One region of the Aneurinibacillus thermoaerophilus genome, then DNA from elsewhere that is predicted to be linked to it. Evidence: riboswitches for the same ligand, from Rfam matches in the RefSeq annotation. Region 1 holds a riboswitch; the other holds the start of a gene.
What was found. A riboswitch is a leader RNA that binds a small molecule or an ion and turns the genes downstream of it on or off. The one in region 1 is predicted to bind S-adenosylmethionine.
Positions count from the first base shown of each region.

Region 2: linked by a shared signal. The riboswitch ahead of cobA (uroporphyrinogen-III C-methyltransferase) and the one ahead of K3F53_RS13685 (homocysteine synthase) in region 1 are both predicted to bind S-adenosylmethionine.

Region 1 is NZ_CP080764.1:2,633,248-2,637,444, reverse strand. It holds gene leuS (leucine--tRNA ligase) at 1-210, shown strand, start outside; gene comER (late competence protein ComER) at 404-1,240, opposite strand; gene K3F53_RS13695 (DUF2533 family protein) at 1,341-1,589, opposite strand; gene K3F53_RS13690 (helix-hairpin-helix domain-containing protein) at 1,689-2,384, shown strand; SAM riboswitch class I at 2,473-2,577, shown strand; gene K3F53_RS13685 (homocysteine synthase) at 2,682-3,980, shown strand; gene K3F53_RS13680 (deoxycytidylate deaminase) at 4,119-4,197, shown strand, end outside.
Region 2 is NZ_CP080764.1:614,799-618,995, forward strand. It holds gene K3F53_RS03295 (ABC transporter ATP-binding protein) at 1-150, shown strand, start outside; gene K3F53_RS03300 (ABC transporter permease) at 154-1,344, shown strand; SAM riboswitch class I at 1,480-1,577, shown strand; gene cobA (uroporphyrinogen-III C-methyltransferase) at 1,696-2,469, shown strand; gene K3F53_RS03310 (nitrite/sulfite reductase) at 2,500-4,113, shown strand; gene K3F53_RS03315 (DUF3906 family protein) at 4,144-4,197, shown strand, end outside.

The sequences.
Region 1 (4,197 bases):
GCCGCCGCGCTCGTGCTTGATGAAGTGGAAATTGTCGTCCAAATCAACGGCAAAGTACGCGATAAAATGGTTATTCCAGCCAATTTGACGAAGCAGGAGATGGAGACTCTTGCTACCGAAAATGAAAAAATCAAAGAGCTGGTTGAAGGCAAGACGGTGCGTAAAGTTATCGCCGTTCCGGGCAAACTGGTAAATATCGTTGTAGGCTAGACGATACTATAGCAGCCCGGGGGTTAAAGGGCGAGAAGCTGGATTCTATTCCTGTTGAAGCTTTGAAAGATGTTCAATTAGTAGTAAATGAGAAAGCTGCTGCGGGTTTTAGCCTTAAAATTTCTGACAAATTAAAAGCAGGCGCTCAGGTCGTTAAGTAATCTTCCGAGTGCGCAAAAAACTCCTTCCTTGTTCAATGGAAGGAGTTTTTTTGGTTGGTGAACATTTCCTGAACTTCCCGTACATCTATGTTGAACTTATTGTGCGTTGCTTCAATTAAATGTTTAAACACATCCTGTGTTTCTTCATCAAGCACGTGCAAGCCGATGCCGGTTACTCCACCTGGCACGCAAACTTTGGCCTGAAGTGTCGGCAGCGAAAAACGTCCGTCTTCAAGCAGGCGGCCAAGCCCGATAATCATCTCGGTCATTAATCTTGTAGCCTGCTCCTCCGTAATGGATGCATGATCGACCGCGCTGTCAATAAAGCGTTGCATTAGAAAGCTAAAAAAAGCTGGGCCGCAGCTTACAATATCCGAGGAAATTCGTGTTTGCGATTCTTCAATCTCTATAGGCGTACTGATGGCAGAAAGAAGTGTGAGCAGCAAGGTACGATCAGTCTGGGTTAAACGGGCACCGAACGTAATGAGTGAAGCACCGCTGAGCGCTGTATTCGTAATACTGGGAATGACACGGGCCACTTTGCAAGGAATATATGCTTCTAATTGTTGCACACCGACGGAACTTGTGATAGATAGAACAAGTTTATCGGGCGTCAAATGTTCGCCAATTTCGTCGAGTACCGTCCGATATTCCAGGGGCTTGGTGCACAGAAATAGAATGTCTGCTTTTTGGGCCACATTTATGTTAGTGCTAGCCTTGATGTCCGGGTGTTTTGCCGTGAGCGCATGTAGTTTTTCCGGTGTCCGATTGGCAACAGAGATTTGGGCGGGCAGAACAGCACCAGATTCGATAAAGGCTTCAATGAGGATTGTTCCCATACTTCCCGTTCCGATAAAGCCGATATGCATCTAAATCCCCCCGGCGATTATAATTATTTAATAAGTATGAGGGGAAAGAAAGATTTAGTACACATATTTTTCTAATTATGCTAAGATAGAGATGTGGTAATTATTTACAAATATTTTGTACCATTTCTTCCGTCACAAGTTTGCGCGGCGGAAGATGGTAACGTTGCGCAAGTTGATTAATTTGTTGTGTGATGTTATTAATCTCTTCCACGCTGATTTTTTCTCCGTTCTTGCATTGCTCTACCGCTTTTTCAATCCACATTTCCCGCACCGCATCCAGTTTGCGGTAGAGCGTAATATACTCAGCTTGCCTTGCGGAGTGGGCTGAAATTGCGTGATGAACACCCATTGTTTGCAATCCTCCTTTTTTAAGTGGCGATTTTCTGAATGTTTATATAAAAAGTATAGGCAAAAAGTTAGAAAACTACAAGTAAGGGAGAGAGATGCGGTGAAAAGCTGGTTTGTAGAAAAGAAAAAATGGATCAGTATTAGTATATGTCTTTTTATTTTGGGCAGTAGTATTTATTTTTATAATTACACTCAGGAGGAAACAGAAGCAAAAACGCTTCCGTTTTCTGAGCAACAAGCGGTTACGGGCTCCTCCGTTTTCACTGCCGGGGAGAACGATCAAACGGGAGATCCCATAGAAAAAGAGGAAAGCGCGCGCTCTCCTGCGCCATCCGTTCAGGCGACTGTCGTCGTTGATGTGAAGGGCGCGGTAGCGAAGCCAGGGGTATATACGTTACCGGCTGAGGCACGTGTGTATCAGGCCATCGGGATGGCGGGCGGATTGCTTCCGGAAGCGGATGCAAAGCAAGTCAACGGAGCGCAGCGGCTTGTTGACGGCATGCTCTTATATATTCCGATAAAAGGAGAAGAGGCTCTAATCGGTACAACGGGTCTGGCATCAGCAGGAACAGCTTCTGCGCCGGGCGCACCCGGGCAGGAGGAGAAAATTAATATTAATACAGCTACATTAGAGCAACTACAAACCATTCCTGGTATTGGGCCTGGAAAAGCAGCAGCTATTATTCAATACAGGGAAGAAAATGGCCTGTTCAGAACGGTAGAGGATTTAACAAAGGTAGCAGGAATTGGTCCGAAAACATTGGAGAAAATGCGCGCCAAAATTTCTGTACAATAAAAATCTTCAAATTAAGTTGACAGGTAGGAATAGTAAGGCTATAATAAAACCAGAATCAGCTCAAGCGAGAAAATTTTATATAAGACATCTCTTATCAAGAGCGGCGGAGGGACTGGCCCGATGAAGCCCGGCAACCGGCACGTATGTGCAAGGTGCTAATTCCAGCAAAGCAGCATGCTTTGGAAGATGAGAGCGATGATACATACCTGCGTAGAATCCTCTTCTTCCAAAGAAGAGGATTTTTCTTTTGGTTGGCATCGCCGAAAACAAAGAATGATGACAGGGAGGAAAAAGAGAATGGCAGAAGAACGCAAATTCAATTTCGAGACGGTATGCTTGCACGGAGGACAGGAAGTGGACCCGACGACGCTTTCGCGCGCGGTGCCAATTTATCAAACAACTTCTTATGTATTTAAAGACACGGAGCATGCAGCCAATTTGTTCGCATTGAAAGAATTCGGTAACATTTATACGCGCATTATGAACCCGACGCAGGATACGTTTGAGAAGCGGATTGCGGAACTTGAAGGCGGTGTGGGTGCGCTTGCGGTCGCTTCCGGTCAGGCGGCAATTACGTTCTCTATTTTAAACATCGCGCATGCGGGGGATGAAATTATCGCTTCCAGCAATCTATATGGCGGAACATACAACCTGTTCGCGCATACGTTTCCGAAGTTCGGCATAACGGTGAAATTCTTTGATCCGGAAGATAAGGATGCTATTCGTGCCGCGATCACGCACAAGACAAAAGCGCTTTATGCGGAAACGATCGGAAATCCACGCGCAGATATAGTTGATTTGGAAACATTAGCGGGCATCGCGCATGAGAACGGAATTCCATTTATTGTAGATAACACGTTTGCCACTCCGTATCTTTGCCGTCCGATTGAATTTGGCGCTGACATTGTTGTTCATTCTGCTACAAAGTTTATCGGTGGTCATGGTACCTCAATTGGAGGCGTGATTGTCGACTCCGGTAACTTTGACTGGAACAATGGCAAGTTCCCAGGGTTAACTGAGCCAGATCCGAGCTATCACGGCGTAGTATACACGGAAGCAGTCGGCAATCTTGCCTACATTATCAAAGCGCGCGTACAATTGCTGCGCGACTTTGGGGCAGCGATATCTCCGTTCAACTCTTGGTTATTCTTGCAAGGGTTGGAGACGCTTCATTTACGCATGGAGCGTCATGTGGAAAATACAAAAAAAGTAGCGGAATATTTGCAAGAAAACGAACTTGTTTCCTGGGTGAATTATGCAGGGCTTGAGAGCAGTCCTTATTATGAGCGCGCAAAGAAGTATTTGCCAAAAGGACCGGGTTCCATTTTCACGTTCGGCATTAAAGGTGGGCTGGAAGAAGGCAAACGCTTTATTAACAGCCTGAAGCTTCTTTCCCACTTGGCGAATGTTGGCGATGCCAAAACGCTTGTTATCCACCCTGCAAGTACGACGCATCAGCAGCTAACGGAAGAACAACAGCGCAGTGCGGGTGTTACGCCGGATATGATTCGTCTCTCTATCGGTATTGAAGCGGTAGATGATATTATTGCCGACATTGAGCAGGCGCTTAAAGCCAGCCAACTGGTGAATGCATAATCGTAGTTTGACGGAAGCAGAATAGTAATAAGTTTTAGAAGGGGTGAGGAAGAAGACTTTCTCTCCCTTTTTTCTTTCCGGTATTCTTTTTCGCAGGTTAGAATAGTAAAGAGAAAGAAACAGAAGAGAGGGAAAGATATGAGCCCACGGAAGACATGGGATGAATATTTTATGGATTTAGCGTATATGGCCGCGACCCGGGCCACATGTCCGCGCC
Region 2 (4,197 bases), 1.6 Mb from region 1:
ATTATTCTTGTTACGCATGAACCGGATATCGCATGCTATGCGAAGCGGTTAATCCGCTTCCGCGACGGCCAGGTAGTCGCCGATGACCCCGTGAGGGATCGATTATTCGCGTCGCAACAACTGGCGTCGGAGCGCCAACAGGAGGTGTAATCTATGCGTTTGCTGGAAAGCTTAAGCATGGCTTTGGACGGTTTGCGCGCCAATAAGCTGCGTTCTTTTCTAACGATGCTGGGGATTATTATTGGTATCGCGTCTGTCATTGCGGTTATGACGCTTGGGAAAGGGGGCGAAAGTGCGGTCGTGCAGCAGGTAAGCAAGTTCGGCCAAAATAAATTTATGGTATATACCCGCTACGATACGGAGGAGCCTGAAGATCCGAACGCGCTTACTTTGGAAGATGCGGAATATTTGCCGCAGGTGAGTCCGTACATTTCCGCTGCCGTAGCCAACTCTTACGTAGGCAATACGGAGCTTTACTGGCTCAATAAGAAGAAAACCGTCGAAGTAAGGGCGACGACGGCCCAGCTTCCGGCTGTACAACCCACGCTCCACATGGTGCAAGGCCGCTTTTTTACCGACGAGGATGATAAAAACCGCCGACCGGTTATCGTATTGGAAGACGGAGCAGCTCAGGAATTGTTCGGGACGGAAAACCCGATCGGTCAGCGCGTGCGTTTTAACGATCGGAGCGTAGTGGTGATCGGCGTATTTAAGCAGGAGAAAGTAAGCTTTGATTTTTCCAAAGCAAAGAGCGCGTTTGTTCCGTTTCGTTTTGCGAATGAGCTGTCTGAAAACCAAACGGTAAGCAACATTGAAATGACCGCCATTTCCAAAGAAGCATTGCGGCCTGCGATGAAGCAGGTCAAGGATTATTTGAACCGCAAGCATAACCATAAAGATTACTATGAAGTTTTAAGTATGGAAGACAATATTAAAGAGTTTTCGCAAATGACTGGAATGATTACCCTGATTTTTAGCATTGTAGCTGGCATTTCCCTCGTGGTGGGCGGCATTGGCGTGATGAATATTATGCTTGTGTCCGTGACGGAACGGACAAGAGAAATCGGAATCCGCAAAGCGCTTGGAGCGCAGCGGAAAGATATTTTGCTTCAGTTCCTACTGGAGTCGATGATTTTGTCGTTAATCGGCGGCTTAATCGGAGCATTGCTTGGTATTGGTATATCAGCTATCGGCTTTTCCTATGCTAATATACCGCTTTTGATTTCATGGGAGACCGTTTTGCTTGCATTTTCCGTGTCCAGTTCCATCGGGATTTTCTTCGGATTGTATCCTGCTAACAAAGCGGCAAAGCTAAATCCGATTGAGGCGTTGCGTTATGAATAAGAAGCGGGCTGCTCTTTAACTCTGAAGCCTCTTTGCATAATGAATGAGAGGATTTTTTTGAAAAGTATTGTCTTTTTAGAAAAAGCCGAGTATAATCAAATTTAATAAATCCGATCAATATAATATGAATTCTCTTTCTTATCCAGAGAGATGGAGGGACTGGCCCAATGAAATCTCGGCAACCTAATTCGGTTAGGTGCCAATTCCAGAAAGCACACGCTTGAAGATGAGGAAGAGGGGATCGTAGAATATAAGCCCTTCTTCTTTAATGAAGCAGGGCTTTTTTAATTAAATTAAACATATAAAACAAATTTTATTAATATTATTTTTGGAAAAAAAGGGGATGGTTATATGGTGGCAGGTAAAGTGTATCTTGTGGGTGCCGGGCCAGGCGATCCAAAGTTGATTACAGTGCGTGGGCTTGAGCTTCTACAACGGGCGGATGTGATTGTATATGACCGTCTGGCCAGTCCAAAGCTGCTTGATTATGCAAAAAAGGAGGCTGAATGCATTTATTGCGGAAAAGAGACAAATCACCATTCGTTATCCCAGACGGAAATTAACGAGATCATTGTGGCGAAGGCTGTGCAAGGGAAAGAGGTTGTTCGTTTAAAAGGGGGTGATCCATTTGTTTTCGGGCGCGGTGGGGAAGAAGCGGAAGCCTGTATCGCGGCCGGCATCGACTATGAAGTTGTGCCGGGCATTACATCGGGTATCGCTGCTCCGGCTTATGCAGGAATACCTATCACGCACCGTGATTATTCATCCTCCGTCGCGTTTGTGACTGGCCACAAAGCTGTAGAGAAGGAGCAAAGTGGTATTCAGTGGGAGAAGTTGGCCACTGCGGTAGATACGCTGGTATTTTACATGGGGGTCGGCAATTTGCCGGAAATTGTGAAAAATCTTCATAAGTACGGCCGGGCCAAAGAGACACCTGTGGCACTTATCCGCTGGGGTACATGCGAAAATCAGGAGACGCTTATAGGTACATTGGAGACGATTGTAGAGCAGGTACAACAGGCACGCTTTCGTTCTCCGGCAGTGATTGTCGTAGGCGAGGTTGTCCGCCTGCGGGAGCAGTTAGCTTGGTATGAACAACAGCTGCGTCAAGTCATTATTGCATAATATTCGCTGAGATGAGAGGAGAGAGTATGAATGAGTTATACACCAATATGGGCACAAAATAAGGAGAAATTGAATAAAACAGAATTAATAAAACTGGAGAAAGATGGACTGGATGTTATTGAGGACATTTATCGTTATGCGAAAACTGGTTTTGAATCCATTACGCCGGATGATATGGATCGTTTTAAGTGGGCAGGTGTATATCAGCAGCGCCCGAAAGACGGGTGCTTTATGATGCGTGTCCGGGTTCCGTCCGGAAATCTTACGTCCGAGCAGGCGCGCACGCTTGCGAGTATCGCGCATGATTATGGCAGGGATTTAATCGATATTACGACACGTCAGGCGATTCAGTTTCACTGGTTGCGGATCGAAAATTTACCGGACATTTTTGAACGGTTGGCTGCCGTCGGATTGTCCTCATTTGAGGCGTGCGGCGATTGCCCGCGTACGATTGTTGGCAATCCGCTTGCGGGGCTCGATCCGTACGAATTAATAGATACGACCCCGCTTGTGAAACAGTTGTCCGATACGTTTTTAATGAACCGGGATTTTTCCAACCTGCCGCGCAAATATAAAATTTCGATTTCTAGCAATATTTATAATGCCGGTCATGCCGAAATTAACGATCTGGCGTTTACCCCGGCCACGAAAGTAATCGCTGGCAAGGAAATCATCGGTTTTCATGTCTGGGTTGGCGGCGGACTATCGTCCCGTCCGTATTTGGCTCAACAGCTCGATGTATTTGTGCGACCGGAAGAAGTCGTGAAGGTAGCGGTCGGCGTTACAACGATTTTCCGTGACTATGGATACCGGGAGAAGCGTCATCACGCACGCTTGAAATTTCTTGTCGCTGATTGGGGAGCGGAGAAGTTTCTTGCCAAGTTAAAAGAGCTTGTCGGCGAGCTGGAGACGCGGGGCGAAGATAAGATTAAGGGATGGAATGCAGGATATTTTACCGGTATTCATAAACAGCGCCAGGAAGGGTTGAGTTATGTTGGTCTGTCCGTTCCGGTAGGACGTATGTCGGCACAGGAATTGGAAGAACTGGCGCATCTCGCCGATGAATATGGTAATGGCTCACTGCGTACATGCAATTCGCAAAATATCATAATTACCGGCATACCGGATGAAAGAGTGGAAGAACTGTTGCAAGAAAAAGTGTTGGAACGTTTGACACCGTATCCGAAGAATTTTACTGCTTTCGCCGTTTCTTGCACCGGCAATGAATTCTGTAATCTTGCGATCGTTGAAACGAAAGAAAGAATGCGCCAATTGGCGGAATATCTAGATGAACATGTGGAGTTGGATGAACCAATTCGCATGCATATGGTCGGTTGTCCGAACTCATGCGGTCAGCGGCAAATTGCTGACATTGGCTTTCAGGGAGCGCTTGTTAAAACGGAAGACGGCATGAAAGATGCGTTCGATATTTTCCTTGGCGGTACGCTGGGCCCGAACGCGAAATTTAACGAAAAGCTGAAAGGACGCGTGCTTGGCGAGCAACTGCACCGGGTCGTGTTGCCGTTGCTTGCCTATTATAAGGAAGAAAAGCGGAACAAGGAAAGCTTCTTTGATTTCGTACAGCGTGTTGGAATTACACCGTTCCAAGAGAGGCTGGATGCGGCTCTGAAACAGTTGGTATAAAGGATGCCTGGGCATAGGAGAGGTGAGGCGATGTTTATCTATAGATTTGAGATATTGTTTAGGGATGGGGGAACAGCTGCCGTT